DNA from 4 places in the Ancylobacter sp. WKF20 genome. Region 4 is predicted to be linked to each of the others. Evidence: predicted binding sites of a transcription regulator. Region 4 holds the regulator's gene; each other region holds the start of a gene.
The links. The regulator LexA, encoded in region 4, represses DNA repair genes until DNA is damaged. The targets are predictions, from matches to a motif close to TGTTCNNNNTGTGTTCNG.

Region 1 (7,719 bases), 180 kb from region 4:
CCGAGCAGGGATTCGGCGACATCGCCATGGTGACCTTCACTGAGGTCGCCCCGCCCCGACCGCTGCCGCAGGCCGCCTGAGCGGGCGCCCGCTCAAGCTCTTGTGATCGGGTGGATCAGAGCGTTTCCGGCCGCCGGTCGAAGCGCATCATCCAGCGGATTATCCAGCCGGCGGGGAATATCCAGCCGATTCCGAGGAAGACATACGCGAAAAACTGCGCATAGCCGGGCAGGGTGGTCACACGGCCCTGCGCCAGCGCCATGGCGGCCAGCGCCCAGATGATGACCAGCAGCAGCAGCGCCACCGTGCCGATGAATTTGCGCAGGCGCGGGGGCAGGCCCCGTGGGTCGCTCATCGGCTGCTGGCTCATCGCACCGTCCTGTTCGCGTCGGATCACCGGCCGGCGCGAGACAAAGAGTCCGGTTGCGCGCCGCCCGACGCCTCTATATCGCTCGCCGGGCCGGGGAGGAAGCCGCCCGGCCGACGGTGGCCAGCGGGGCTGATGGCCACCCTTGCCAGGAGCGCAGCATGGCCCTTGACCAGACCTTTCCCGCCACCGCCCCGCGCGCCGCGACCGGGGCAGCCGACCGCCTGCGCCCCGTGCGCCTGTGGCTCTATGCCGTGGCGGCGCTGATCGTGCTGATGGTGGTCGTCGGCGGCGCGACGCGGCTGACCGAATCCGGCCTCTCCATCACCGAGTGGAAGCCGGTAACCGGCACGCTGCCGCCGCTCTCCGACGCGCAGTGGCAGGCCGAGTTCGAGAAGTACCGGCAGATCCCGCAATATGTGCAGATCAACCGGGGCATGAGCCTCGACGAGTTCAAATACATTTTCTGGTGGGAATGGGGCCACCGGCTGCTCGGCCGCATCATCGGCTTCGTCTTCCTGCTGCCCTTCCTGTTCTTCCTCTGGCGCGGGCTGATCGACCGGCCGCTTGGCTGGAAGCTCACCGGGCTGTTCGTGCTCGGCGGTCTGCAGGGGGCCGTGGGCTGGTGGATGGTCGCCTCGGGGCTGGTGAACCGGGTGGATGTGAGCCAGTACCGGCTTGCCACCCACCTGACGCTGGCCTGCATCATCCTCGCCGCCACCGTGGCGGTCGCCGTGTCGCTGAAACCCGCCCGTGCGCCGCAGGCGGTGCCGGCCTGGCTGCGCACCAACGCGCATATCCTGCTCGCCGTGGTGGTGCTGCAGATCTTCCTCGGCGGCCTCGTCGCGGGGCTCGATGCGGGCCTCACCTACACGACATGGCCGCTGATGGACGGGCACCTCGTGCCGCCCATGGCCAACCTCTTCGTGCAGCAGCCGGCGTGGCGGAACCTGTTCGAGAACGTGCTGACCGTGCAGTTCAACCACCGGCTTTTCGCCTATGTGCTGCTGGCGCTCGCGCTCGGCCATTACCTCGCCGCGCGCCGGGCGGGCGGGGCGGCACGCCAGCGGGCGCTGCTGATCTTCGGGCTGGTCGCCTGCCAGGCGATGCTCGGCATCCTCACCCTGATCCACCAGGTGCCGATCGACATTGCGCTCACCCACCAGTTCGGTGCGACCATCGTGCTGATCGCCGCGACGGTGCATCTGGTGCGCCTGCGTGAGGCGCCGGCACGGGAGGCCACCCGTTAGGGCGGGGGCAAAGGGCGCGCGGGCTTCCGCTCGCCCGGCCCGGCGCCTACTCCGCCGCGCTACGGGACTTGAGCGGGCGGCGGGCCAGCACTTCGGCGAGGAAGCGGCCGGTGTGGCTGCGTTCGGTCTTGGCGATCACCTCGGGCGGGCCGGCCGCGACGATCTCGCCGCCGCCATCGCCCCCCTCAGGGCCGAGGTCGAGCACCCAGTCGGCGGTCTTGATAACCTCGAGATTGTGCTCGATCACCACCACCGTATTGCCCTGCTCGACCAGCTCGTGCAGCACTTCCAAGAGCTTGGCGACATCGTGGAAGTGCAGGCCAGTGGTCGGCTCGTCGAGGATATAGAGCGTGCGCCCCGTGGCCCGGCGCGACAGCTCCTTGGAGAGCTTGACGCGCTGCGCCTCGCCGCCGGACAGCGTGTTCGCCTGTTGGCCGACCTTGATATAGTCGAGGCCGACTCGCGAAAGCGTCTCCAGCTTCTCGCGCACCGCAGGCACCGCCTTGAAAAACTCGGCACCTTCCTCGACCGTCATGTCAAGAACGTCAGCTATCGACTTGTTCTTGAACGTGACTTCGAGCGTTTCACGGTTATAGCGCTTGCCCTTGCAGACGTCGCAGGTGACGTAAACGTCCGGCAAAAAGTGCATCTCGATCTTGATGACGCCATCGCCCTGGCAGGCCTCGCAGCGCCCGCCCTTCACGTTGAAGGAGAAGCGGCCGGGGCCGTAGCCGCGCGCCTTCGCCTCCGGCAGGCCGGCGAACCATTCGCGGATCGGCGTGAAGGCGCCGGTATAGGTCGCGGGATTCGAACGCGGCGTGCGGCCGATCGGCGACTGGTCGATGTCGATGACCTTGTCGAGATGCTCCAGCCCTTCCAGCCCGTCATGCGCCAGCGGCGGCTCGGAGGCGCCATTGAGCCGGCGCGCAACCGCCTTGTAGAGCGTGTCGACCAGCAGCGTCGACTTGCCGCCGCCCGACACGCCGGTGACGGCGGTGAACAGGCCGAGCGGGATCTCCGCCGTGACGTTCTTCAGGTTGTTGGCGCGGGCATTGACCACGCGAAGCAGCCGCTTGCGGTCCGGCTTGCGGCGCTTGGGCACCGGCACGGTGAGCGCGCCGGTGAGATATTTGCCCGTCAGTGAGTTCGGGTTGGCGAGGATTTCCTGTGGCGTGCCCTGCGCGACAATGCGTCCGCCGTGCACGCCGGCGCCCGGCCCGACATCCACGACGTAATCGGCGGCAAGGATGGCGTCCTCGTCATGCTCGACCACGATCACCGTGTTGCCGAGGTCGCGCAGCCGGCGCAGCGTGCCGAGCAGGCGTTCATTGTCGCGCTGGTGCAGGCCGATGGAGGGCTCGTCCAGCACATAGAGCACACCGGTGAGCCCCGAGCCGATTTGCGAGGCGAGGCGGATGCGCTGGCTCTCGCCGCCGGACAGCGTGCCGGAAGCGCGCGCCAAAGTGAGATAATCCAGTCCCACATCGAGCAGGAAGGCGAGGCGCTCGCGAATCTCCTTGAGAATGCGGACGGCGATCTCGTTCTGCTTGTCGGAAAGCTGGCCGGGCAGGGTGCCGAACCACTCCAGCGCCGCGCGCACGGAAAGCTGCGCGGCGTTGCCGATGTGGCTGCCGGCGATCTTCACCGCCAGCGCCTCGGGCTTCAACCGGAAGCCATTACAGGCGGCGCAGGGCACGGCGGAGAAATATTTGCCGATTTCCTCGCGCGCCCAGTCGCTCTCGGTCTCGCGCCAGCGGCGCTCGAGATTGGTGACGATGCCTTCGAAGGTCTTCGCGGTCTCATAGGCCCGCATGCCATCGTCATAGACAAAGCGGATCAACTCGGACCCGGAGCCGTGCAGGATGACCTGCTGCGCCTTCTCCGGCAGGTCGGCCCATTTGGTGGTCAGCTTGAAGCCGTAATGGCGGGCGAGCGCGTCGAGCGTCTGGCCGTAATAGGGCGACGAGGACTTCGCCCAGGGCGCGATGGCGCCTTGCTTGAGGCTGCGCGTGCGGTCCGGCACGATGAGTTCGGGGTCGATCTTGCTCTCATGGCCGAGGCCATCGCAGACCGGACAGGCGCCGAAGGGGTTGTTGAAGGAGAATAGCCGCGGCTCGATCTCGGGAATGGTGAAACCGGAGACCGGGCAGGCGAATTTCTCCGAGAAGATGATGCGGCGTGCCTCGCCGCCCTCGTCCTTCTCGTCGGCGAATTCGATCACCGCGATGCCGTCGGCGAGGCCGAGCGCGGTCTCGAAAGAATCGGCGAGGCGGCTGGCGATGTCGCCGCGCACGACGAGACGATCCACCACCACGTCGATGTCGTGCTTGAACTTCTTGTCGAGCGCCGGCGCCTCGGCGATCTCGTGGAACTGGCCGTCGATCTTGACGCGCTGGAAGCCCTTCTTCTGGAAGTCCGCCAGTTCCTTTCGGTATTCGCCCTTGCGCCCGCGCACCACGGGCGCAAGCAGGAACAGCCGCGTCTTTTCCGGCAGAGCGAGCACGCGGTCGACCATCTGGCTGACCGTCTGGCTCTCGATCGGCAGGCCAGTGGCCGGCGAATAGGGCACGCCGACGCGCGCCCAGAGAAGGCGCATATAGTCGTAGATCTCGGTGACGGTGCCGACGGTCGAGCGCGGATTCTTCGAGGTGGTCTTCTGCTCGATGGAGATGGCCGGCGATAGGCCGTCGATCTGGTCGACGTCCGGCTTCTGCATCATCTCCAGGAACTGGCGCGCATAGGCCGAGAGGCTCTCGACATAGCGGCGCTGGCCTTCGGCGTAGATCGTGTCGAAAGCGAGCGACGACTTGCCCGAGCCGGACAACCCGGTGAACACCACCAGGCTGTCGCGCGGGATCTCCAGATCCACATTCTTGAGATTATGCTCGCGCGCCCCGCGAATGATGATCGAACGGGCGTCGCGGCGCGGAAGATCCACGCGGTCCTTCATTCCGGTCTCTTTATCGACGGGCAGTGCCAAAACAGGTTCGCTGGGGCGGCCGCCCGTCCCGGCACGGATCAGAAGCCGATGCCCCGCATGGCGAGGGCCGCGACCGCCACGGCGGCGATGAGCCCGCCGGTTACGGCGAGAAGCGCGCGGCGGATCAACGCCTGACGGGCGTCCTCGGCCTGCAGGGCAATGGCGGTGGCGCGGGCGCGCCGGCGATTACGCACGTCGGTCATGATGGGAAAGCTCCCTGGCAATCACGGGGCTTAACATAATGCGGCTCCGGCCGGCTGCAATGTGCGACTCGTCGTCTTGCGTCAGACTAGCCACAATGCTAGGAACATAACAAGAACAATCGCGACGCTGGTACGGCGGACGGGGAGCGGTGCCCGGTCTTGCGGCAGTCGCAACCGGGCAGTGGCATGTGGAAAGGCGCGCGGGCGGGGGCGCAGGCGCGGCAGGGATGGGCTACTATGCCCGCTTCAAGGCGCGCGCGCTCCGCCGCGGGCGTCCGATAGACTCTCGGAGGACGACATGGCGGGCAGCGTCAACAAGGTTATTCTGATCGGCAATCTCGGCCGCGACCCGGAAGTGCGCACCTTCCAGAATGGCGGGCGGGTCTGCAACCTGCGCATCGCCACCTCCGAGACCTGGCGCGACAAGGCCTCCGGCGAGCGCAGGGAGCGCACCGAGTGGCACAGCGTGGTGATCTTCAACGAGAACCTGCTGAAGGTCGCCGAGCAGTATCTGCGCAAGGGCACCAAGGTTTATATCGAAGGCCAGCTGGAGACCCGCAAGGCGACCGACCAGAATGGCGGCGAGCGCTATTTCACGGAAGTTGTGCTGCGCGCCTATCGCGGCGAACTGACCATTCTCGACAGCCGCGGCAGTGGCGGCGGCGAGGGCGGCGGTGACGATTACAGCGCCGGCGGCAGCGATTTCGGTTCGGGCGGCGGCTATTCCGGTGGTGCGTCCTTTGGCGGCGGCGGTTCGCGTGCGAGCGTCGGCGGCGGATCCTTCGGCAATGACCGCAAGCCGGCCCCGGCGAGCGGCGGCGGCAAGTTTGGCGGCGATCTCGACGACGACATCCCGTTCTGAGGTGCGGCGCCAGGTTAAGGCCGGCGCGACACAGCCACCCTGCGCGGCTCAAGAAGCTGCGCGGATCACGGCATAGGCGGGGAGCGGCGCGGCAGGTGCAGGACTGACAGGGCGGCGGCTTTTGCCAAGCCTCCGGCTCCTGTGGTGCCTAGAGGCTTTCTCCCCGGTTTCGCCCAGAGGCGTCCCGGTGGGGGACCCGCCTTTATCGGCGAGGATACTAAGGGCCAAGTGCTCCGCCGCTCGGGCTCCCGCGCGCGTCAGCTGGGAAAGGCGGCGCGGATGCCGTCGATGACAAACTGCACCGCCAGCGCCGTCAGCACCACGCCGAGCAGGCGCGAGAGGATGGCGTTACCGGTGACGCCCAGCAGCCGGTTCACCCCACCGGCGGCGAGATAGACCAGCAGGCAGCTCGCGATCACCAGGAGGGTGATGACGAACAGCGCCGCCAGCCGGGCGGGATCGCCATGCGCCTCGCCGGCCAGCAGCAGCATGGCGGTGATGGCGCCGGGCCCCGCCATGAGCGGGATCGCCAGCGGGAACACCGCCATCATACGCAGCGCCTGTTCGCGCGCCGTGGCGGCGCTGGAATCGATGGTGCGCTCGGTGCGCCGGCCGAACACCATCTCGAAGGAAATGGTGAAAAGCAGCAGCCCGCCGGCAATGCGGAAGGCCGGCAGGGTAATGCCGAGCGCATGCAGCAGCGGCGCGCCGACCAGCCCGAAAAACACCAGAATGGCCAGCGCGATGGCCGAGGAGCGCCAGGCCACCAGCCGCCGCTCGGCCGGCGACAGATCATGCGTCACCGCCAGGAAAAGCGGCGCGAGGCCAATGGGATCGATCACCACCAGCATGGTGACGGCGGCAGAGAAGACGTAGTCGAGCATGGAGCCCCCCCGGTACCGCCCACTGTGCCGACATGGGGCCGTTGTGCAAGGGGAACGGCGCGGGAGATGCGGCTGCGGCGGCAGCAGGCGGAGCGAGGGCGGCGCCATGCCTTGCCGCCGGCGCAAAGCTGGAGGCCGGAAGAGGTCCTGCGGCTGGGAAGGCGGGTAGGGACGATCGGCCTACCGAGAAGCGGCGTCAGAGGATCCGCCGGCCGTTTGGCGGGTACGTGTTGCGAGCCTGCCGTGGCAGTGGCTGACGCGCCCCTCGGCGGCGGCGTTTTCAGAGACGGGGAGCGGAATTGGGTGCGGCAGCCCCGACGACGATGGTTCGCGCGCCCCGAGCGGGCACCATCGGCGTGCGGCCTTGACCAAATCGGCGTGGGCGTCGCTCTCGGGGCTGGCAGGTTGCCGCCCTGGCGGTCTCCGCGGCGCCGGGCGGACCGGCGTTCGCGCCTGCCGGTTTCTCCGGTCCGGGACGCGCTAAAACGCGCGTAAATGCCCCGGTTTGGCCATGATCTCCACAGTTTCTCAAAACGCCCGCATAACACATTGAAAGTGAAACGCTTTTCGCGCGATTGAAACGCGCGCAAAGCTGGCGTTGGCGGCCGGAATCGGCTAGACAATCCTACCTGTTCGGCAACTACGGAAAGTGGTTCCTTGTCCGATTCCGATACGACAAAGCCGGAGGGCGGCGGCCCTACGGACATCCGGCCCGTCTCCATCACGGAAGAACTTTCGCGTAGCTATCTCGACTACGCGATGAGCGTCATCGTTTCGCGCGCGCTGCCTGATGTGCGCGACGGGTTGAAGCCGGTGCATCGGCGCATCCTGTTCTCGATGCGCGAGAACAACTACACGCCCGAGCGGCCCTACAACAAATCCGCCCGCGTCACCGGCGACACGATGGGTAAGTACCATCCGCACGGCAACCTGGCGATTTATGACGCGCTGGTGCGCCTGGCGCAGGACTTCTCGTTGCGTCTGCCGCTGATCGACGGCCAGGGCAATTTCGGCTCCGTGGATGGTGATCCGCCGGCGGCCGAACGCTACACCGAGGTGCGCCTCGCCAAGTCGGCGATGGCGCTGCTGGACGATCTCGACAAGGACACGGTCGACTTTCAGGCCAACTATGACGGGCGCGAGCAGGAGCCGACCGTGCTCCCCGCGCGGTTG
Region 2 (7,719 bases), 2.1 Mb from region 4:
GATCGCCTTGAAGGTGCCGTCGACGGCGGCGTCCAGCATGTTCGGGATGCGCAGGCCCGGCTCGGCGTCGAGCGGACGGCCCCACATCGCCTCGAAGGTGGCGCGGGTCGCGTCGTCGGAGATGTGGCGGTAGCCCGGCAGCTCATGCGGGAACGAGCCCATGTCGCACGAGCCCTGCACGTTGTTCTGGCCGCGCAGCGGGTTCACGCCGACGCCGCGACGGCCGATATTGCCGGTCGCCATGGCGAGGTTCGCGATGGCCATGACGGTGGTCGAGCCCTGCGAGTGCTCGGTGACGCCGAGGCCGTAATAGATCGCCGCATTGCCGCCGGTGGCGTAGAGCCGGGCCGCGCCGCGGATCAGCTCGGCCGGAACGCCGGAGAGCTTCTCGACTTCCTCGGGCGAGTGGCGCTTGTCGGCGACGAACTCGGCCCAATCCTGGAATTCCTCCCAGTCGCAGAACTGGCGGACATATTCCTCGTTCACCAGGCCCTCGGTCACCACGACATGGGCGAGCGAGGTGACGACGGCGACGTTGGTGCCCGGCTGCAGCGGCAGGTGGAAGTCGGCGGTGATGTGGGGCGAGCGCACCAGGTCGATGCGGCGCGGATCGACGACGATCAGCTTGGCACCCTGGCGCAGGCGCTTCTTCATGCGCGAGCCGAACACCGGGTGGCCGTCGGTCGGGTTGGCGCCGATCACGAGGATGACGTCGGAATCCTCGACCGAGTCGAAGTCCTGCGTGCCTGCCGAGGTGCCGAACGCCTGATTCAGGCCATAGCCGGTCGGCGAGTGGCAGACGCGGGCGCAGGTGTCGACATTGTTGGTGCCGAAGCCGGCGCGGATGATCTTCTGGACGAGATAGGCTTCCTCATTGGTGCAGCGCGAGGAGGTGATGCCGCCGACCGACTTGCGGCCATAGGCGTCCTGGATGCGCTTCAGCTCGGAGGCGGTGTGGGAGATCGCCTCTTCCCACGAGACTTCACGCCACGGGTCGGTGACCTTGGCGCGGATCATCGGCTTCAGGATGCGGTCCTGATGGGTCGCGTAACCCCAGGCGAAGCGGCCCTTGACGCAGCTATGGCCGCGATTGGCCTTGCCGTCCTTCCAGGGCACCATGCGGACCACTTCCTGGCCGCGCATTTCCGCCTTGAAGGTGCAGCCGACGCCGCAATAGGCGCAGGTCGTCACCACCGAATGCTCGGGCGTGCCGATATCGATCAGGCGCTTCTCGGAGAGGGTGGCGGTCGGGCAGGCCTGCACGCAGGCGCCGCAGGACACGCACTCGGAGGTGAGGAACGCTTCCGACTGGCCGGGCGACACGCGGCTGTCGAAGCCACGGCCGGAAATGGTCAGCGCGAAGGTGCCCTGAACTTCCTCGCAGGCGCGCACGCAGCGATTGCAGACGATGCACTTGGCCGGGTCATAGGTGAAGTACGGGTTCGACTCGTCCTTCGGCATGACGAGCTCGGAGGTGGGGGCGAAGTGGTTCTTGCCCTCCATGCCGTAGCGCACCTCGCGCAGGCCGACCGCGCCGGCCATGTCCTGCAGCTCGCAGTCGCCATTGGCGGCGCAGGTCAGGCAGTCCAGCGGGTGGTCGGAGATGTACAGCTCCATCACGCCCTTGCGCAGCTGCGCGAGGCGCGGGGTCTGGGTGTGGACCTTGATGCCCGGCGCCACCGGCGTGGTGCAGGAGGCCGGGGTGCCGTTGCGGCCCTCGATCTCGATCAGGCAGAGGCGGCAGGAGCCGAAGGCCTCCAGCGAGTCGGTGGCGCAGAGCTTGGGGATCTGCGTCCCCATTTCCATCGCCGCGCGCATGATGGAGGTGCCTTCCGGCACCGTCACTTCCATCCCGTCAATGGTCAGCGTGACCATCTTGTCGGTCTTGGGGGCGGGCGTACCGTAGTCGATCTCATGGACGAGTGACATGTGCAGCGTCCTCATTCAGCGGCTTCGAGGCGGCGCGGGGCGCCAAATTCCTCGGGGAAATGGGTCATCGCGCTCAGCACCGGATACGGGGTAAACCCGCCAAGGGCGCAAAGCGATCCAAGCTTCATGGTCTGGCAGAGATCGGTGAGCGTCGCGAGGTTGGCCTCGACGCGCTCGCCGGCAATGATGCGGTCCATCAGTTCGACGCCGCGCGTCGAGCCGATGCGGCAGGGGGTGCACTTGCCGCAGCTCTCCACGGAGCAGAACTCCATGGCGAAGCGCGCCATCTTCTTCATGTCGGCATCCTCGTCGAACACGACGATGCCGCCATGGCCGATCAGCGCGTCCTTCGCGGCGAAGGCCTCGTAATCGAAGGGCAGGTCGAACTGCCAGGTCGGCACATAGGCGCCGAGCGGGCCACCGACCTGCGCCGCCTTGACCGGCTTGCCGGTCGCGGTGCCGCCGCCGATGTCGTTGATCAGCTCGCCGAGCGGAATGCCGAAGGCGGTCTCGAACAGGCCGCCATACTTGATGTTGCCGGCGATCTGGATCGGCATCGTGCCGCGCGAGCGGCCCATGCCGAAATTGGCGTAGAACTCGCCGCCATCGGCCAGGATATGCGGCACGGCGGTCAGCGAGAGCACGTTGTTGATGACGGTCGGCTTCTGGAACAGGCCCTTATGCGCCGGCAGCGGGGGCTTGGCGCGCACCGTGCCGCGCTTGCCTTCCAGGCTGTCGAGCAGCGCCGTCTCCTCGCCGCACACATAGGCGCCGGCGCCCATGCGCACTTCCATGTCGAAGCTGTACTGCGAGCCGGCGATGTTCACGCCGAGCATGCCATGGGCGCGGGCGGCGGCGATCGCCTTCTCCATCGCCCAGATGGCGTGGGGATATTCCGAGCGGGTGTAGACATAGCCCTTGGTGGCGCCCACCGCGATGCCGGCGATTGTCATGCCCTCGATCAGCTCGAAGGGGTCGCCTTCCATGATCATGCGGTCGGCGAAGGTGCCGGAATCGCCCTCGTCGGCGTTGCAGACGATGTACTTGCGGTCGGCCTTGGCGTCCGCCACGGTCTTCCACTTGATGGCGGTCGGAAAGCCCGCGCCGCCGCGCCCGCGCAGGCCCGACTTCTTGACTTCCTCGATGATCTCCACCGGGCCGAGGGCCAGAGCGCGCTCGAGGCCCTTATAGCCGCCATGGGCGCGGTAATCGCTGTAGGAGGCCGGGTCGATGATGCCGCAGCGCGCGAAGGTGAGGCGCGTCTGCTTGGCCATGAAGGGGTGCTCTTCCGGCTTGCCGATGCGCAGCGCATGCGCGCCGCCTTCCTGGAAGCCGGCGGCGAACAGGCTCTCGACATCCTCGGCGCCGACCGGGCCGTAGCCGATGCGGCCTTCCGGGGTCACCACCTCGACCAGCGGCTCCAGCCACAGCATGCCGCGCGAGCCATTGCGGATTATCTCGACCGGCTGGCGGCGGGCGAGCGCCGCGGCCTGGATGGCCTCGACCACCTCGTCGGCGCCGCAGGCGATGGCGCAGGCGTCCTTGGGAACGTAGATGCGAAGGGTCACGACTGCGCCTCCAGGATCAGGGCATCGAGCCGGCGCTCGTTCAGCCGCGCGACGATCTTGCCGTCCAGCATGGCCGAGGGAGCCGTGGCGCACAGGCCGAGGCAATAGATGGGCTCGACGGTGACGCGGCCATCGGCCGTGGTCTCGCCGAGCTTGCAGCCGAGCTTGTGCTCGGCATGGGCGGTGAGCGCGTCGCCGCCGGCGGCCTGGCACGCCTCGGCGCGGCAGATCTTCAGCACGTGGCGACCGGCCGGCTCATGGCGGAAATCATGGTAGAACGTCACGACGCCGTGCACTTCGGCGCGCGAGACGTTGAGCTTCTCGGCGAGCATGGGCACGATGGCGTCCGGCACATGGCCAAACGTCTCCTGCACCGCATGAAGCATGGGCATGAGGGGACCTTCGAGGTGCGAGAACTCCTCGATCACCGTGCGGGCGCGCTCCTCGCTCCAGGGTTCGTAATGCGGCATCTTCTCCCGGGCCTTCTTTTAGAATTTTCCAAACAGACATTCCTATGTCGTTGAAACGAAATCAATTCGGGTGTTCCGTGCCTTGATAGAATTTTTCTATCACTAAGGCACGATCACACGCCGCACCCGCCTCATGGGCGCCATAACGTGTTCCCTAAATGTTCTTGACCGGTAGGGTAAAACCGCTAGATTTCCCTTGGGGCGCCTCAAAACGGCGCAAGGGCGACGGGGGCGCGGCATGGTCCAGCGCGTGGCGACGGTGGCTTTCGAAGGCGTCGAGGCGCGCCCGGTCGATGTTCAAGTTCAGGTGAGCCCCGGCCTGCCGGCCTTTAATCTGGTCGGTCTGGCCGACAAGGCAGTGACCGAAGCCAAGGAGCGGGTGCGCGCCGCGCTCATCGCCTCGGGCCTCGCCCTGCCCGCCCGGCGCATCACGGTGAACCTCGCCCCAGCCGACTTGCCGAAGGAAGGCAGCCATTACGACCTGCCCATCGCGCTCGGCCTCATGGCCGCCATCGGCGCCATCGGCACCGACGCGCTGGACGGCTTTACCGTGGTCGGCGAGCTCGCGCTCGATGGCCGCATCGCCCCGGTCGCCGGCGTGCTGCCCGCCGCCATCGGCGCCAATGCGCGCGGCCACGGCCTCATCTGCCCGGAAGCCTGCGGGGCGGAAGCCGCCTGGGCGAGCCCGGACATGCCGGTGCTGGCGCCGGCCTCGCTCATGCAGCTGGTCAATCATTTCAGCGGCCGCCAGCTGCTCGGCCGGCCCGAGCCCCGGCTTGAGGGCGGCAACGCCGCGCTGCCGGACCTCGCCGAGGTGAAGGGGCAGGAAACCGCCAAGCGGGCGCTCGAGATCGCCGCCGCCGGCCGGCACAATCTCCTGCTCTGCGGCCCGCCGGGCGCCGGCAAGTCGATGCTGGCGCAGCGCCTGCCCTCCATCCTGCCCCCGCTCGGCCCGGCCGAGCTGCTGGAGGTCTCGATGATCGCCTCGGTGGCCGGCGCCCTGCAGGGCGGCGCGCTCACCAATCGCCGCCCGTTCCGCGCCCCGCATCATTCCGCCAGCATGGCCGCCATGGTGGGCGGCGGCATGCGGGCGCGGCCGGGCGAGGTCTCGCTTGCCCATAATGGCGTGCTGTTCCTCGACGAGCTGCCGGAATTCGCCCCCGTCGTGCTGGATTCGCTGCGCCAGCCGCTGGAGACCGGCGAGGCGGTGATCGCCCGCGCCAATCACCGCATCGCCTATCCCGCCCGCTTCCAGCTCATCGCCGCGATGAATCCCTGCCGCTGCGGGCGCGCGGGCGAGCCCGGCCATACCTGCCGGCGCGGGCCGCGCTGCGCCAGCGAGTATCAGGACCGGCTCTCCGGCCCCTTCCTCGACCGCATCGACCTGCATCTCGACGTGCCCGCCGTGGCGGCGATTGATCTGGTGCGGCCGGGCCCTTCCGAGCCGAGCGCGGCGGTCGCCGCCCGCGTGAGCGCGGCGCGGCAGGCCCAGCGCGCCCGCTTCCGCGCGCTCGGCCGCCCGGACCTGTCGACCAATGCCGAGGCGAGCGGGCCGATCCTCGAGGAGATCGCCGCCCCGGACGAGGCGGGCGCGGCTTTGCTGGCGGACGCCGCCCGGCTGATGCGGCTCTCGGCGCGCGGCTATCACCGCGTGCTGCGCGTCGCCCGCACGCTGGCCGACCTCGCCGGCGCCGAGAGCGTCGGGCGCACCCAGATCGCCGAAGCCCTCGCCTACCGCTCCGCCGCCGACCGCGCCGCCGCGGCGGCGTGAGGGGGCGGGGGGCTGGCGAACCGACGGGGTTGTGGCACCCACGCTTCGAGAAAGCGGAGGTCGCGACACACCTTAACGACGTCATGGCCGGGCTTGACCCGGCCATCCACGACTCCCGGCCGCCGCACGCATCGAAAAGACGTGGATCCCCGGGTTAAGCCCGGGGATGACGGGCGCGAATGTGGAGGGACGCGTGAGGGGCAAAGGCGTCATCCCGGACGGCCAACGGCCGAGCCGGGATCGCTCGCAGGTACGGGATCGCGCGCCGAGCCGGGATCGTGTCCCGCCGAAGCCCCCGAACGATCCCGGCTCTCCGCTTCGCTCCGGCCGGGATGACGACCTGCGGACGGGTAGCTCGACGGCCTGCGTCCTGCCGGGCGCGGCAGAGGCACATGGCCGGCCAGCATCGTGCCGGTCGCGGCAGAAGGGCGCGGCCAAACCGTTTCCCGGACAAGCCACGCGGCGCCCACCCTAACGACGTCATGGCCGGGCTTGACCCGGCCATCCACGACTCCCCGCCGCACGCCGCCAAAGACGTGGATCCCCGGGTCAAGCCCGGGGATGACGGCGTGCTGAAGGTCAACGTCATCCCGGACGGCCAACGGCCGAGCCGGGATCGCTCGCAGGTACGGGATCGCGCGCCGAGCCAGAATCGTGCCCCACCTATGCCCCAACGATCCCGGCTCTCCGCTTCGCTGCGGCCGGGATGACTGCCTGCGGAGGGGGTAGCTCGACGGCCTGCGTCGTGCCGGGCGCGGCAGAAGGGCGCGGCCAAACCGTTTCCCGGACAAGCCACGCGGCGCCCAACCCTAACGACGTCATGGCCGGGCTTGACCCGGCCATCCACGACTCCCCGCCGCCGCACGCCGCCAAAGACGTGGATCCCCGGGTCAAGCCCGGGGATGACGGCGTACTGAAACTCAAACGTCATCCCGGACGGCCGAAGGCCGAGCCGGGATCGCGCGCCGCGAAAGCCCCCCGACGATCCCGGCTCTCCGCTTCGCTCCGGCCGGGATGACGCCTGCGGAGGGGGAGGCGGCGGACATCTGGCGGGAATGGCCCGGGGCGGACGGTGCCAGGCCGACCCGCCACGCCCGCCGCCTGTCACATGCGCGTCCTAGAGATGTGATTCTTCTCGGGGGATCGATATAATCGACCGGAGCCGGGGGATTGTGATGACCGAGATGCTGGCCGACGCGACTGTCGAAACGGCGCCTGCCACCGCCGCCTCGGTCCTGCGGGCGCTGCTGAAGCCCGCTTTCCTCCGCCCCTCCGTGCTCGCCCCGGCGCTGCTGCGGCCGCTGCGCCCCGCTCGTGCCGCTTCAACCTCCACCCCGTCGACCCCCGCCCCGCTGCGCCTCGTGCCGGCGGCGCTCGACCCCTCCCGCTTCATGCCGGCGCTGCGTTCCTATTCGGGCCTGCGCCACCGCGAGAGCCGCTCGCCCGGCGGGCCGGTGGTGCTCGGGCGCATCGGCGCGCTGGAAGTGCGCCTCGCGGTGACGGCGGCCGATGTGCGCCGCGCCCAGCGCCTGCGCTACGAGGTGTTCTATGAGGAGATGTCGGCGATCCCCGCCGCCGCCGCCCGCCTCGCCCGGCGCGATGTCGACGCGTTCGACGCCATTTGCGACCACCTTCTGGTGCTCGACCATGACAATTGCCGCATGGTGCGCGGCCGCGCCGTGCCGCGCGTGGTCGGCACCTACCGGCTGCTGCGGCAGGAGATCGCCCAGCGCCATGGCGGCTTCTACACGGCGGGCGAGTTCGACATCGCCCCGCTGCTCGCCCGCCATCCCGGCCGGCGCTTCCTGGAGCTCGGCCGCTCCTGCGTGCTGCGCCCCTACCGCACCAAGCGCACAGTGGAGCTGCTCTGGCACGGCATCTGGGCCTATGTCCGCCAGCACGGCATTGATGTGATGTTCGGCTGCGCCAGCCTGGAAGGCACTAATCCGGCGGCGCTCGCCCGCCCGCTCGCCTTCCTGCA
Region 3 (7,719 bases), 1.5 Mb from region 4:
CTGTCCACCACCTTCTTCTCGCCAGCCTTGTCGAACTGGACGGTGAGCTTGTTGCCCTCCACCGCGACCACTTCGCCATAGCCGAACTTCTGGTGGAACACGCGTTCGCCGAGGCCGAAGCGGGCCGGCGTGCCGGTGGATTTGGCGATCAGCTCGCCCTCGATGATGCGCGTGCCGCGCGCCGCGGTGGAGGCGGCGAAGCGTGTGGGGCGGTTGTCGGCGCCGCCCGTATCCCGCCCTCCGGTAAAGCCGCCGGACGACCCGCCGGAAGCGCCACCAAAGCTGCCGCCGCCAAAGCTACCGCCACCCGTGCGCGCTGCGTTCTGCGCGTTCTGCGCGCGCTGCCAGCCGGGCGTCGAGTAGGACGAGCCGAAGCTCTGCGCCTCGTCGAAGCGGCTCGGGCCATAGCCATAGCGCCCCTGGCCCTGCCCGCCGCCCCAGCCGGAACCACCGCGCGATTCCGTCACCTCCACATCCTTCTCCGACAATTCGTCGAGGAAGCGCGAGGGCACGCTGGACTGCCAGAGCCCATGGATGCGCCGGTTCGAGGCGAAGAACACCTTGGCGCGCTTGCGGGCACGGGTGAGGCCGACATAGGCGAGGCGGCGTTCCTCCTCCAGCCCCGCGCGGCCCTGCTCGTCGAGCGCGCGCTGGTTGGGGAACACGCCCTCCTCCCAGCCCGGCAGGAACACGGTGTCGAATTCCAGCCCCTTGGCCGAATGCAGCGTCATGATGTTGACGGCGTCCTGCCCGGCGGCGCCTTCCGCGTCCATCACCAGCGAGATGTGCTCAAGGAAGCCGACGAGGTTCTCGAACGCCTCCATGGAACGCACCAGTTCCTTGAGGTTGTCGAGCCGGCCCGCCGCGTCCGCCGAGCGGTCCTTCTGCCACATCTCGGTGTAGCCGCTCTCATCCAGAACGATCTCGGCGAGTTCATGCTGCGGCAGGGTGGCCATCTGCTCGCGCCAGCGGTCGAAGGCGCCGACGAGGTCGCGCAAAGTGAGCCGCACCTTGGGCTTCAGCTCCTCGCTGCCGACAAGCTCGCGCGCCGCCTCGACCAGCGGCAATTGCGCGGCGCGGGCATGGTCGTGGATCTGCCGCAGCGCCGCGTCGCCCAGCCCGCGCTTGGGCACATTGACGATGCGCTCGAAGGCGAGGTCGTCGGAGGGCGAGGCGATGACGCGCAGATAGGCCAGCGCGTCGCGGATTTCCGCCCGCTCATAAAAGCGCGGGCCGCCAATCACGCGGTAGTTCAGCCCGAGCGTGACGAAACGGTCTTCGAACTCTCGCATCTGGAACGAGGCGCGCACGAGAATGGCGACCTGGTTGAGCGGATGGCCCTGGCGCTGGAGCTGCTCGATCTCCTCGCCAATGGCGCGGGCTTCTTCCTGGCTGTCCCAGGCGCCCGTCACCGTCACCTTCTCGCCGGACTGGCCTTCCGAGAACAGCGTCTTGCCGAGCCGGCCCTCATTATGGGCGATGAGGTGGCCGGCGGCGCCGAGGATATGGCCGTCGGAGCGGTAATTGCGCTCCAGCCGCACCACGGTGGCGCCGGGAAAATCGCTCTCGAAGCGCAGGATGTTGTCCACCTCGGCGCCGCGCCAGCCATAGATCGACTGGTCGTCGTCACCGACGCAGCAGACATTGCGCGAGCCCTGCGCCAGCAGGCGCAGCCAGAGATATTGCGCGACGTTGGTGTCCTGATACTCGTCGACGAGGATGTAGCGGAAGCGCTTGTGGTACTCCGCCAGCACGTCCGGATTCTCGCGCAGCAGGCGGATGCTCTCCAAGAGCAGATCGCCGAAATCGACCGCGTTCAACGCCTTCAGCCGCGCCTGATAGGCGGCATAGAGCTTCTGCCCGCGCCCATTGGCGAAGGCCGCACCCTCGCCGGCCGAAACTTGATCGGGCGAGAGGCCGCGATTCTTCCAGCCGTCGATGGTGTTGGCGAGCAAACGCGCCGGCCAGCGCTTCTCGTCGATCGCCTCGGCCTGAAGCAACTGCTTCAGCAGCCGGATCTGGTCATCCGTATCGAGAATGGTGAAGCCGGAGCGCAGCCCCACCAGTTCCGAATGCCGGCGCAGCATGCGCACACCGATGGAGTGGAAGGTGCCGAGCCACGGCATGCCCTCCACCTGCTCGCCGACCATGGCACCGATGCGCTCCTTCATCTCGCGCGCGGCCTTGTTGGTGAAGGTCACGGCGAGGATCTGCGAGGGCCAGGCCCGGCCGAGCGAGAGGATGTGGGCGATGCGGGTGGTGAGCACGCGGGTCTTGCCGGTGCCGGCGCCGGCGAGCACGAGCACCGGGCCTTCCGTCGCCTCCACGGCGGCGCGCTGCTCGGGGTTCAGCCCGTCGAGATAGACGCCGCTGGCCGCCGGCCGGCCGGGATTGGCCAGCGCCGATGCCCGCGCGGCAATGCCGCCCGGCTTCGGCGCGGGAGCCTCCACACGCGCCGGCAGGTCGAAGGGAATATCGAACGCATCATCGTCCGGCGGCTGGTTCCGGGGGTCGGCCAAGGGCCCGCTCGCAGTCATGGTTTGATTATTGGTTTTTGATTCTTGGAAGAACAGATTGAAAGAACAAAATGGCATCGCCATGCCCGTTTGGCGAGGGCGGCGACGAATTGGCGGTTCTGCACCGCTTTTTCCGCAGGCGACGGCACGCTCAGGGCCGGGGCAGCACCTTTAGGGCCGGGGGAGAACTTGCGTCACCGGCGAGCCGGGCTCCGGCGGGCTGCCGAACCAGGTCTGGTGGATGCGCGCCAGCGTGCCGTCCATCTTCAGCCGGGACACGATGGCGTTCACCGGCTCGGTGAGCGGTGAGCCCTTGGCGAGCATCAGGCCATAGCTCTCTTCCGTGCCGAGCCGCGCCACCACGGCGAGATCGTTGCGCCCGAGCAGGCGGTAGAGCAGCGCCGGCATGTCGCCGATATGGGCATCGACCTCGCGGCGGCTGAGCGCGGCGAGCCCTTCATCCAGCGTGCGCACATGGCGGACGTCGCCGATGCGGTACTGCGCGCGGTTCGCGCTCACCCACTGATCGCTGGTGGTCTGCGCGATGACGCTGACCCTGCGGTCCTTCAGATCGCCCAGGGAGCGGATCGGCGAGCGGCGCATGACCGCCACGGCCTGGGTGGTGCGGTAGTAGGGCTGGGTGAAGTCGAAGCCTTTCAGGCGCTCGGGCGTGATGCTGAGCGAGGAGATGGCGATATCGACCCGCCCCTCCTGCACCGCCCCGAACAGCTCCCCGAAACGCAGGTTGGTGATCTCGACCGGTCGGCCGAGCTGGTCGCCAATGGCCCGCACGAGATCGGCCTCGAAGCCGATGATGTCGCCAGCGGCATTGTAGAATTCCCAGGGCATGTTGAGCAGCGTCGCGCCCACCCGCAGTGGCGGCGGGGTCTGCGCCTCGGCCTGCACCTCTGCCGCGGCGGTCGTCGGCGCCTGCGCCTGGCTTGGGGCCGGGCCCAGCGGGAGCAGCGCCAGCCAAGCGAGCGCCAGCCCCAGCACGCGCCACAAGGCCGTTCCGGAGCTGCGCGGCACCGTCACCGGCCGGATCATCCCATGACCGGCATCCCCCTCTGCTGCCGCGGCGATTGACGCCGCCCGCGTTGCCCCTGATGCTGGTGCAAACCTCGCCATCCGTCCAGCGGCCCTCCCCAAGCGGTCGTCCCCGAAGGTCTTGCCCAATGTCCTATGGCCTTTACCTGATGACCGCGCTCGCGGGCGCCTTATACGTGCTTATGCCCGGCCCTGCTTTCCTCGCGCTGTTCTCGCTGGCGGCGGCGCATGGCCGCCCGGCGGGAGCGCGCTTTGTCGGCGGCCATCTGGTGGGTGACCTGTTCTGGTCGGCGCTCGCGCTCGCCGCCATCATCGGTGTTAACCAGCTCGGGCCGACCCTGTTCGACCTGCTCGGCATCGGCTGCGGGCTTTACCTCTGCTATCTCGGCATCAAGGCGATCCGCGCGCGGGAGGGCGGCGACGGCGCGGTGGGCGCGCGCCGGCCGCTGATGACCGGCATATTGTTCGGCCTCACCAACCCGAAGGCCTACCCGGTTTCGGTGTCGATGTTCACCGCGCTGACCGCGAGCTATGCCTCGGGCCTCACCTGGGACGCGGCGCCGCAATTGCTGGCGGCGGCGCTGGTCGGCTTCATCCTCGCCGACATCATCCTCATCTGGGCCGCCGGCCTTGCCCCGGTGCGCCGCATGTTCCAGCGCCACGGGCGGATCATCACCCGCGTCACCGGCGTGCTGTTCGTCGCCTTCGGCGCCAAGTCGCTGCTTGACGCCGGCCGCGGCATCGCCTCCCGTCACTGACCCCTGTCCCTCGCCTGCCACGTAGCGCCAGAAGCGTGCCGTCCAGAAGAGTGCCGATCATGTATGAAGCCCGCCTGCAATCCTTCGCCGCCCCCGCCGCGCCGAGCCTCGGCACGGAGCGCCTGCGTCTTTTGCGGGCGGAGCTGGAACGGCGCGGGCTCGACGGCTTCCTCATTCCCCGCGCCGATGCGCACCAGAACGAATATGTCCCGCCCTGCGACGAGCGCCTCGCCTGGCTGACCGGCTTCACCGGCTCTGCCGGTGTCGCGCTGGTGCTGCGCGAGGCGGCGGCGCTGGTGGTGGACGGGCGCTACACGCTGCAGGCGGCACAGCAGATCGACACCGCCTCCTTCACCGTCGTGCCGCTGGCGGAGACCACGCCCGAGCGCTGGCTGGAGCAGAACCTCGCCGCCGGCGCGCATCTCGGCTACGACCCCTGGCTGATCACCGTGGACGGTCTGGACAAGCTGCGCCGCGCCGCGACGAATGCCGGGGCGACGCTGGTCGCGGTCGATTCCAACCCGGTCGACGCCGTCTGGGCCGATCGGCCGGCCGCCCCGCTCGGGGCCGTCACCCTGCGCGATCCGGCCCTCGCCGGCGAGACGACCGAGGGCAAGCTCGCCCGCATCCGCGCCGCCCTCGCTGAGCAGAAGCTCGACGCCCTCGTGCTCTCCGACCCGCACGCGGTGGCCTGGACCTTCAACATCCGCGGCGCCGACGTGTCCTTCACCCCGCTGCCGCTCGCCTGGGCGATCGTGCCGCGCGAGGGGCGCCCCTCTTTGTTCATCGACGGGCGCAAGCTCTCCAACACGGTGCGCGACGCGCTGGCGGGCGTGGCGGAGATCCTTGAACCGGCGCTGCTCGAAAAGGGCGTCGAGCTCATCGCCGCCGGCGGCGCGGTGATCCGGCTCGACCAGGCGACCGCCCCGGCGCTCCTCGCCGCGCGCATCGAGGCGGCGGGCGGCACCGTCTCCTCCGGCGCAAGCCCGGTCGCGCTGATGCAGGCGGCGAAGAACGCGGCCGAACTCGCCGGCATGCGCGCCGCCCATAAGCGCGACGGCGCGGTGCTGGCCCGCTTCCTGTGCTGGTTCGACCAGGAGGCCCCCAAGGGCCACCTCACCGAGATCGACGCGGTGGCGGCGCTGGAGACCTTCCGCCGCGAGACCGGCGCGCTGAAGGACGTAAGCTTCCCCACCATTGCCGGCGCCGGCCCCAACGCCGCGCTGCCGCATTACCGCGTCACCGAGGCGACCAACCGGCGCATCGGCATGGATGAACTCTTCCTCATCGATTCCGGCGCGCAATATGAGGACGGCACCACCGACGTGACCCGCACCGTCGCGGTGGGCACGCCGAGCCCGGAGATGCGCGACCGCTTCACCCGCGTGCTGAAGGGCCATATCGCCATTGCCCGCGCGGTCTTTCCGGTCGGCACCTCCGGCGCGCAGCTCGACCCCTTCGCCCGGCAGTTCCTGTGGAGCGCCGGCCTCGATTTCGACCACGGCACCGGCCATGGCGTCGGCGCCTATCTCTCCGTGCATGAAGGGCCGGCGCGCATTTCCAAGGTCGGCACGGTGCCGCTGGCGGCGGGCATGGTGCTCTCCAACGAGCCCGGCTACTACAAGACCGGCGCCTTCGGGGTGCGGCTGGAAAATCTGGAAATCATCCGCGAGGCGAACCCGCCGGAAGGCGCCGAGCGCAAGCTGTTCGCCTTCGAGACGCTGACGCTCGCCCCGTTCGACCGGCGCGTGCTCGACCTCGCGCTGCTCACCGGCGAGGAGCGGGCCTGGCTCGATGCCTATCACGCCCGCGTCCGCGCCGAGATCGGCCCGCTGGTCGATGGCCCGACCCGCGCCTGGCTGGACGCCGCCACCGCCCCGCTCTGACCGCCGGGCCTACCGCCCGACTCTAAGCGCCCTGCGCTGAGCCCCCGCGCGGAGACCCCGTTCCGGGCGCCCCGCCCCGTGCCGCGTCTCCCGCGTCTCGTGCAACTGACAACAAATGTTCATCCGAGGATGGTTCAATGGAACCATCATCTCATGCCGGCGTTACTCCTGCGACCAATGTGCTGGGGCAGACGGAGAGGCTGGCATGACCACGATCCTGATCATTATTCTTGTTCTGATACTTGTCGGTGCACTGCCGAGCTGGGGCTACAGCCGCAGCTGGGGCTATGGCCCGAGCGGTATCGTCACCATTCTTCTGGTGATCCTTATCGTAATGATGCTGACCGGCCGCATCTGACCGTCGCGTGCCATCAGCTAAAGGCCGTCGCGCTCCCCCCGCGGCGGCCTTTTTTTGCCCGGCCGGTTCAGCCAAGAACAGTTCAGCTCAGGACAGTTCAGGCCAGAACCGTTCAGCCCGTGAGCGCTTCCGCCGCCACATTGGCCGGCACCACGTTCGCGCCGGCAAATTCCAGCGCCGCCATCAACGCCGTCTGTACTGAAGCCGCCGGCACATCCTTGCCGCCGAAGGACAGGTCGAGCGTCGCGGTCGCGTCATGGGCCAGCGTCACCTCATAGCCGAGATCGAGCGCCGCCCGCGTCGCCGCATCGACGCACATATGGCTCATCGCGCCGACGATGACGAGCGAACCCACTTCCCGGCCCTTCAGCAGCGCGTCGAGATCGGTGTTGAGGAAGGCGTTGACCGCCTCCTTCACCACCACCGGCTCGCCCCCCAATGGCGTGAGGCTCGCATGGATCTCCGCCCCCTTCGTGCCGCGCTCGAAGAACGGCGCCTCATCGCCCGTCATTTCATGGCGCACATGCACCACAGGCGCGCCGGCCGCGCGGGCGGCGGCGAGAAGATCCCCGGCCTTCGCCGCCGCTTCTTCCGTGCCGACCAGCGGGAACCGGCCACCGGGGAAATAGTCGTTCTGCAGGTCGATGATGAGAAGCGCGGTTGTGCTCATAAGAGCCTTCCAGAAAGCGTTGCGGCCGGGAAAGGGCGCCGTCAGCCCGCGCCGGCCAGCGCGAGCCACTCGTCTTCGGTAATCACGGCGACGCCGAGATCGCGTGCCTTGGCGAGTTTGGAACCCGCATCGGCGCCGGCCACCACGTAATCGGTCTTCTTCGACACAGAGCCGGCGACCTTCGCCCCCAGCCGCTCGGCCATGGCCTTGGCCTCGTCGCGCGTCATCTTCTCCAGCGCCCCGGTGAACACGACCGTCTTGCCGGCGACCGAGCTGGCCGCCGCCACCGCCTCCATCGGCTCGGGCGTCACTTCCGCCAGCAGGGCGGCGAGTGCCGCCTGGTTGTTCGGCTCCTGGAAGAAATCCACCACCGCCTCGGCCACCACCGCGCCGATGCCCTCGATGCCGACAATCTCGGCCCACGCCTCATTGCCCTTGGGGTGCTCCGCGCCGGGCATGTGGGCGGCGAGCGCCGTCTCGCGCA
Region 4 (7,719 bases):
AGGCACTTACGGGCACCGGCTGATTCGACCTCTTAGCCCGCCGGCGCCAGAGCCCCGCGCTTTGCCGCCTCATCCGCCAGAAAGGCGCGCCAGCCGCCGAAGCTGGTGATGTCACGCGCCGCCGGTGCAGCGGCCGCCTCCATGGCGAAGCCCTTGACCGCCGTGCCGTCCTCGAGCGTCACCGTGGCGATGCCAAGGGGCGCGGGAATGCCGGCCACCAGTCGCCCGAAAGCGGCTTCCGGCAGCGCCCAGACCTCACAGGCGATGCGCGTCCCGGAGCCCGCGGCGCCGCGCAGCAGGCCGGGCCGGCGCACCCGGCCCTCCGGCAGCAGGAAGAGGCGATAATCCGGGCTGGTCCGCGCCTCGCGGATGAACAAACCGCCGGACTCCACCAGCTCGCCATTGAGCGGCAGGCCGGACAAATGCGCCCCGAACAGGGCGACCGCCACATAGCCCGGCGCCGGAGCCGGAACGGCCGCCAAGGCCGGCGGATGAGCGGCCCCGGTCGCGCCGAGCGTCAGCCCGGTATCACGATGGAAGGCGGCACCAAGCGCGGCCAGATGCGCGTCCTGCCCCGCCGGCGCCAGCAAAGTGATGCCCGCCGGGGCGCCATCGGCGCGAATCTCTGCCGGCACGGCGAGGCCGCACATGTCGAGCAAGTTGACGAAATTCGTGTAGACGCCGAGCTGGCTGTTGCAGCGCACCGGCTCGGCCAGCATCTGCGCGACCGTGAACACGGTCGGCATGGTCGGCACCATCAGCGCGTCGATGCCGGCGAGCGCCGCCCGCGCCTGCGCCTTCAGCTCCGCCAGCCGGTACTGGCCGCGAAACGCCTCGACGGCGCTGAAATGGCGGCCCTGCTCGATGATGCCGGCGACCACCGGATGCACCGACGCGGGCCGCGATTCGAGAAAGGCGCCGACCGCCGCGTAGCGCTCCGCCACCCAAGGCCCCTCATAGAGCAGCCGCGCCGTCTCGAAGAACGGCGTGAGGTCGATCTCGACCAGCCGCGCGCCCAGCCGCGCCATGCGCTCGGCGGCGCGCCGGAACCCCGCCTCCGAGGCGCGGTCGCCAAAGGTCACGAGATCCTGCGCGCGCGGCACGGCGAGCGTCGGGCCGGCCGGAAAGCCGGCGAGACCTCCCAGCGGCAGGACGCGCGAATAGGGATCATCCTCGTCCGCCCCGGCCATGACGGAGGTCGCCAGCAGCGCGTCTTCCACCGTGAGCGCGAAGACCGACACGCAGTCCAGCGAGCGGCAGGCCGGCACGACGCCGCGTGTCGAGACAAGGCCGAGACTGGGTTTGAGGCCGACGATATTGTTCAGCCCGGCCGGCACGCGGCCGGAACCAGCCGTGTCCGTCCCCAGCGCAAAGGCGACCAGCCCCGCCGCGACCGCAACCGCCGAGCCAGAGCTGGACCCCCCCGGCACCAGATCATCGCGCACGGCGTTGCGCGGCGTGCCATAGGGCGAGCGCGTGCCATTGAGCCCGGTGGCGAACTGATCGAGATTCGTCTTGCCGAGAACAATCGCCCCCGCCCGGCGCAGCCGCGCCACGGCCGCCGCGTCGCGCGTGGCGGGATAGGCGTAGTCTGGGCAGGCGCAGGTGGTCGGCAGGCCGGCGACGTCGATATTGTCCTTCACCGCGAAGGGCACGCCGTAGAGCGGCATCTGGGCGGGATCGGCGCCCTCGAGCCGCGCGAGCTGGGCCGCGATGCCGGCATCGTCGACCAGCGCCATGAACACCGCCGGATCGCCATGCGCCACGATGAGCGCCCGTGCCCGCGCCACCGTTTCCGCCGGCCGGGCCCGCCCCGCGCGGTGGGCGGCGAGAATGTCAGCTATGGTTCCGATCACGACTCGCGCCTTTCGTGCTGCACGCAGGACTATGCATAGGCATTAGGCAATATCTGGGCCATTGCATACAGATAGCCGACCTGCCCGTCGCGCGCCAGAGTTGCGGCAGGGTGAGAATTCCCCGTTGTGGAACACACAAAGAACGGATAGTGTTTGTTCGTGATTTGTTTCGCTTAACGGCCCTCGGGCACCCTACAGACGGATCGGGATCGATGCTCACCCGCAAACAGCACGAGCTGCTGCTCTTCATCGACGAACGCCTGAAACGGGACGGCGTGCCCCCCTCTTTCGAGGAAATGAAGGAGGCGCTCGATCTGCGGTCGAAATCGGGCATTCACCGCCTGATCACGGCGCTGGAAGAGCGCGGCTTCATCCGCCGCCTGCCCAACCGGGCCCGCGCGCTCGAAGTGCTCCGCCTGCCGGAGGACGCGCAGGCCCGCCCCGCGCGTGGCGCCTTCGCCCCCAATGTGATCGAAGGCAGCCTCGGCCGGGTGAAGCTGCCCTCCGCCGCGGTGGAGGAGGATTCCCGCCGCCCGGTAGCGATCCCCATCGTCGGCCGCATCGCCGCCGGCTCACCCATCTCCGCCATCCAGTCGCCCGACAGCACGATCAACATGCCGCCGGAAATGCTTTCGGGCGGCGAGCATTTCGCCCTTGAGGTGCGTGGTGATTCGATGATCGAGGCCGGCATCTTCGATGGCGACCTCGCGCTGATCCGCAAATCCGATACCGCCAGCACCGGCGACATCGTGGTGGCGCTGATCGACGACGAGGACGCTACGCTGAAGCGCCTGCGCCGCAAGGGCGCGTCCATCGCGCTGGAAGCCGCCAACCCGGCCTATGAGACCCGCATTTTCGGACCCGACCGGGTGCAGATTCAGGGCCGGCTCGTCGCGCTGTTCCGGCGCTACTGAGCGGGGATGGTCGCGCTTCCGGGCGCGGCCCGCGGATCGGCAACACTGGAGCCGTTGCGTCTTTCCGGCGTGACGGATGGTGCTGCCGGCAACCACGGCCTGGCGCCATCCGGCGGGCGCGAGTCGACCACCCGCCAGACGACCTTGGGTCTCAGTTCTGGTGGATGTGCGGTGGGCAGTTCAGGAGCCGTCGCGCGCGACGAGGGGGACAGAACCACCTCGGAAGGCTGGGGCTCACGGGCATCGGCCACGCCGGTTGTGATCGGCGACACGGCGCCGGGTGTCTTCACCCCGTATGTCGCGTCGTCTGGCGGCGCGCCGGCGGATGGGGTCTTCTCGGTCACCGTCGGCGATGGCGCACCCGTGAGCCAAGGTGTTCGCTCGTCAGGCAACGTAGCGCTGGAGCCATCGGTGCGAGCGCTCTCCAGGTTGCCTATGGGGGCGTCTCGCTGAAGAGTCGCTTGGGCGCGCGCATCCAGAGAAGCATCTGCACCCATCGCCGCCGCGTTCTGTACGGGAGGAGGCGCAGCCCGCCCCACCTCGCTTGGCGCAGGAGCCTGCGCCACCCGTCCCGCCGCGCTTGGCGCAGCAGCCGGCGCCGTCATCTCCGCGCCGCCCTCGACAGCAGCGCCGACCGCGCCGCCCCCGCCCCCATCTTCATCGTCAGTGATACCATCTTCGGCATCAGCAAAGCCGGTGAGCCCGACCCGCACCGCGGGCTCCGGCCCGACCGCCTCGCGATACAACGCCAGCGCCGAGGTCTGCCGTCGTGGGTCGATGCGCAGCACCTGCGCCGCGCAATCCTTGGGCGGCGCCTCGGTGGTGATCAGCAGCGCCACGCGCCGGCAGTCCTCCTCCAATGAGTCGCGGTGGCGCGACAGCGCGATAATCTCGCCGCCCGCCGTTTGCAGCGTGCAGCCCAGCGGATCGCAGCGCGCCGCCTGCGTCAGGGTCGGGTCCGCGAGGCGCGTGCGCTCACCCTCGGCGCTGAGCCATTGCTCGACGACGAAGCGGCCGGCTAGGCCGCGATCACGGTCGCCCATCAGCGTCAGCCGCCCGTCGCTCTGGCGCACCGCCACCGTCCGCCCCTCGCGGTCGACCAGTATGTCCGGCCGCTCGCGCAGCGGCGCCAGCGCAAGCCCGGCCAGCGCCAGCACGGGCGCCACAAGCACCAGCCGGCTGCGCAATAGGCAGAGGGCGGTGAGCGCCAGCGCGAACAGTACGAGACTCGCCAGCGGCAGCGCCGGCAGGCCGCGATCGGCACCGGGCACGGCGGCGACGGCGCGGGAGATGTCGACCATCCGCCCGATGCCCCAGCCCATCACATGCCAGGCCGGCGCGTCCCAGCCGAACGGAATGAGCAGCGCCCCCGCCAACCCCGCCGGCATGATGATGAAGGAGGCAATCGGCATCGCCCCGAGATTGGCGATGAGGCTCAGCGGCGCGAGGCGCTGGAAGTGATAGGCGGCGAAGGGCGCGGTCGCGAGGCCCGCCGCCAGCGATGTCAGCACCAGCGCGGCGATATAGACCGCCGGCCGATGCAGACAGCCCAGCCGCGCGCCCGGCAGTTCGGCCACCTGTCGTCCCCAATGCGCATAGGCGGCGACCAGCGCCAGCGTTGCGGCAAAGGACATCTGCGCGCCGGGATCGAGCACCGCCCAGGGTGTGAGCGCCAGCAGCAGCAGGGCGGCAACCGCCAGGGTACGGAGCGTCAGCGCGGGCCGGCCGAGAGCGACGCCGGCGAGCACGATGAGCGTCATCAGATAGGCGCGCTGCGTCGCCACCTCGCCGCCGGACAGCACGAGATAAAAGGTCGCCGCCAGCGCGGCCGGCACCGCCGCCCAGTTCTTGATCGGGTAGCGCAGCGCCAGCGCCGGCGAGAGCGCCAGCAGCGCCCGCACCAGAAAGAACATGCCCGTCGCCACCAGCGCCATGTGCAGGCCGGAGATGGACAGGACATGCGAGAGGCCGGCCACCCGCATGCTCTCCTCGATGCTCTCCGGCACCCCGTCGCGCAGCCCCGTCACCAGGGCGACAGCGATCGCCGCATCGCCCTGCGTCTGCGCCGAGGCTCCCGGCGGCAGCAGCGCCGCGCGGATGCGGTCGGCAATCGTCGCCCGCGTGGCCGCAAGCCAGGCGCTGACGGAAAGACCAGCCGGAGGCGGAGCGGTGGCCGGCACAACCGCTACCTTGCCGAGCGCGAATCCGGTGGCGCCGATCCCTTCCAGCCAGGCCAGCCGGCCGAAATCGAAACCGCCGGGATAGGCGGGCCCGGGTGGCGGAGCGAGGCTCGCCCGCAGCGCCACATGGGCGCCGACCTCGGGCGGCGTGCGGCTCGTCAGCGTCACCCGCACGCGGCGAGGCGCGGTCTCGCCCCGGCCGTCGAACCGCGTGAGTGCGAGGGTGATGCGGCTGCCGCGCGCCCGCTGCTCCGCCGCCTCGACGAAACCGGCAATCTCCACCCCGTCGACCGCGCGTTGCAAAACCGGATGGGCGATACGCTGCACCTGCAGGCTGGCGGTAGCGAAGCCGGCGGCGAGGGTCGCCAGCAGCGCCAGCAGATGGAAGGCCAGTGGCCGCTCGCGCGCCAGCAGGGTGAGCGCAGCGAGGCCGACAGCGGGGATCAGCCCGGCATAGGGCCAGGGCTCGCGCGGTGCCCCGAAATAAAGCGCGATGCCGGCCGCGAACACCACCGGCAGGAACAGGAAGAAGCGCCGCTCGGCCACCTCCAGCGCGAGCGCCGCGCCCAGCGCCTCGGCAAACCGTCCGGCGATCCCCGGCAGGTCAATGAGGCCGCCTCGCGCGCCGCGCGGCACGCCGAAGGCGATGGCCCGCGCCCGCCCGCGCGCCCTTGATCCGGCTTCATCGCTGTGACGCCCCCGACGGGGCTCGCCCGCGTCCTGCACGCCCTGCCCCAGTCTCGGCGGCGCGCTGTTGAGGAGCGAACGCCAGCCATGCGGCGCCGCCATTTCCCACGCCGGGGAGCTATGGTACACGCACCGTCCGCATCCGCCATGCTGTGCCGTCGCCCGCTACCGGCGACGCGAGACGGAAGAGATATGTCCGAGACCGTCGTTACCCGCTTCGCCCCCTCGCCCACCGGTTTCCTGCACATTGGCGGCGCGCGCACCGCGCTGTTCAACTGGCTCTATGCCCGGGCGAAGGGCGGCACGATGCTGCTGCGCATCGAGGACACCGACCGGCAGCGCTCCACCCCCGAGGCGATCGACGCCATCATCGACGGGCTGAAATGGCTCGGCATCGACTGGTCCGGCGACGTGATCTACCAGTTCGCCCGCGCCGAGCGGCACCGCGAGGCGGTGGAGCAGATGATCGCCGCCGGGCGCGCCTATCCGTGCTTTGCGACCGCGCAGGAGCTGGAGGAGATGCGGGAGAGCGCGCGTAGGGAAGGCCGCCCGCCGCGCTATGACGGGCGCTGGCGCGACCGCCCGGCCTCGGATTACCCGACCGACCGCAAGCCGGTGTACCGCCTGAAGGCGCCGACCGAGGGCGAGACGGTCATTGAGGATCTCGTGCAGGGCCGCGTCGTCATCCCCAACAAGGATCTCGACGACCTCGTGCTGCTGCGCTCGGACGGCACGCCGACCTACATGCTCTCGGTCGTGGTCGACGATCACGACATGAACGTCACCCACATCATCCGCGGCGACGACCATCTGACCAATGCGGCGCGGCAGACGCAGATCTATCTCGCGCTCGGCTGGACCGTGCCCAAGATGGCGCACATCCCGCTGATCCACGGGCCGGATGGCGCCAAGCTCTCCAAGCGCCATGGCGCGCTCGGCGTCGATGCCTACCGCGCCATGGGCTATCTGCCGGCCGCGTTGCGCAACTATCTGGTGCGGCTCGGCTGGAGCCATGGCGACCAGGAAATTTTCTCGACCGACGAGATGAGCCAGCTCTTCGATCTCGACCGCGTGGGCCGCTCGGCGGCGCGCTTCGACTTCGCCAAGCTGGAGAACATCAATGGGCTCTATATGCGGGCGACGCCCGATGCGGAGCTGCTGGCGGCGCTGGATGAGGTGCTGCCGCATCTGCCGAACGGCGCGGAGATCGCCGCCGCCCTCACCCCCGAGCGCCGGGCGCAGCTTCTCGCCGCCATGCCCGGCCTGAAGGAGCGCGCCAAGACGCTGGTCGAGCTGATCGACAGCGCCAGCTACATCTGGAAGTCCCGCCCCTTCCCGCTGGAAGAGAAGGCGCAGGCGCTGCTCACCCCCGAGGCGCGCGACCTGCTCGCCGCGACCGGCGCGGCACTGGCCGGCGTCAGCGACTGGACCGCTGCCACCACCGAGGCCGCCGTTCGACAGGTGGCGGAGGCGAAGGCGGTGAAGCTCGGCGCGCTGGCCCAGCCGCTGCGCGCGGCGATGACCGGCCGCACCACCTCGCCCGGCATTTTCGACGTGCTGGCGGTTCTCGGCAAGGACGAGACGCTGGCGCGCATCGGCGATCAGGCGAGCGCCGCGCCTGCCGCCTGACGGCGGCGGCGAGGCTTGCGCCAAGCTTGCAACGGCCTTGCCCCGGACGGTCCTGCCGGACCGCGCGGGGCGGATTTGATGCGCCTGCGAGATACGTAAAAGCCTGTACGGCAAGGATTCCCGTCGCTTCGTCTTACGCCCTTCGCTGCGCTTGCGAGCAGGGGGCGAAACCGCTACGACTCCCTGCACAGGCTGCGGCATGGCCTCACCCGCCCGCTTGCCCCGCCATCCAGCCAGACGCCGAAAGCGCGCAGCGGCACCGGCAAAGGGTGCACCGTTCTTTCGGCTCCATATGCTCAGGGAGACGCGCATGGACGCCATTAACGGCACTTCGGCGAAAACCGCCAAACTCACCATTGGCGAGGAAAGCTGGGATCTGCCCATCCTTGGCGGCACCATCGGGCCCGACGTCATCGACATCGGCAAGCTGTACGGCCAGACCGGCAAGTTCAC

Region 1: ssb (single-stranded DNA-binding protein) is a predicted target of LexA. The motif match lies at 4,901-4,918, and genes of this name have one in related genera.
Region 2: AncyloWKF20_RS16190 (YifB family Mg chelatase-like AAA ATPase) is a predicted target of LexA. The motif match lies at 4,116-4,133, and genes of this name have one in related genera.
Region 3: AncyloWKF20_RS13240 (UvrD-helicase domain-containing protein) is a predicted target of LexA. The motif match lies at 2,579-2,596, and genes of this name have one in related genera.

What each region holds. Positions count from the first base shown of each region.
Region 1 is NZ_CP121679.1:1,186,073-1,193,791, forward strand. Features, by position in the region: gene AncyloWKF20_RS05370 (lipopolysaccharide biosynthesis protein) at 1-80, shown strand, start outside; gene AncyloWKF20_RS05375 (DUF2842 domain-containing protein) at 116-355, opposite strand; gene AncyloWKF20_RS05380 (COX15/CtaA family protein) at 529-1,617, shown strand; gene uvrA (excinuclease ABC subunit UvrA) at 1,664-4,567, opposite strand; gene AncyloWKF20_RS05390 (hypothetical protein) at 4,636-4,800, opposite strand; gene ssb (single-stranded DNA-binding protein) at 5,099-5,662, shown strand; gene AncyloWKF20_RS05400 (MarC family protein) at 5,920-6,546, opposite strand; gene gyrA (DNA gyrase subunit A) at 7,204-7,719, shown strand, end outside.
Region 2 is NZ_CP121679.1:3,506,699-3,514,417, reverse strand. Features, by position in the region: gene fdhF (formate dehydrogenase subunit alpha) at 1-1,929, opposite strand, end outside; gene AncyloWKF20_RS16200 (NADH-quinone oxidoreductase subunit NuoF) at 1,941-3,497, opposite strand; gene AncyloWKF20_RS16195 (formate dehydrogenase subunit gamma) at 3,494-3,967, opposite strand; gene AncyloWKF20_RS16190 (YifB family Mg chelatase-like AAA ATPase) at 4,206-5,738, shown strand; gene AncyloWKF20_RS16185 (GNAT family N-acyltransferase) at 6,914-7,719, shown strand, end outside.
Region 3 is NZ_CP121679.1:2,853,290-2,861,008, forward strand. Features, by position in the region: gene AncyloWKF20_RS13240 (UvrD-helicase domain-containing protein) at 1-2,519, opposite strand, end outside; gene AncyloWKF20_RS13245 (ABC transporter substrate-binding protein) at 2,688-3,563, opposite strand; gene AncyloWKF20_RS13250 (LysE family translocator) at 3,746-4,321, shown strand; gene AncyloWKF20_RS13255 (aminopeptidase P family protein) at 4,381-6,207, shown strand; gene AncyloWKF20_RS13260 (DUF3309 domain-containing protein) at 6,413-6,565, shown strand; gene AncyloWKF20_RS13265 (cysteine hydrolase family protein) at 6,678-7,235, opposite strand; gene ligA (NAD-dependent DNA ligase LigA) at 7,277-7,719, opposite strand, start outside.
Region 4 is NZ_CP121679.1:1,366,795-1,374,513, forward strand. Features, by position in the region: gene atzF (allophanate hydrolase) at 33-1,856, opposite strand; gene lexA (transcriptional repressor LexA) at 2,069-2,770, shown strand; gene AncyloWKF20_RS06275 (ComEC/Rec2 family competence protein) at 2,764-5,766, opposite strand; gene gltX (glutamate--tRNA ligase) at 5,830-7,266, shown strand; gene gltA (citrate synthase) at 7,577-7,719, shown strand, end outside.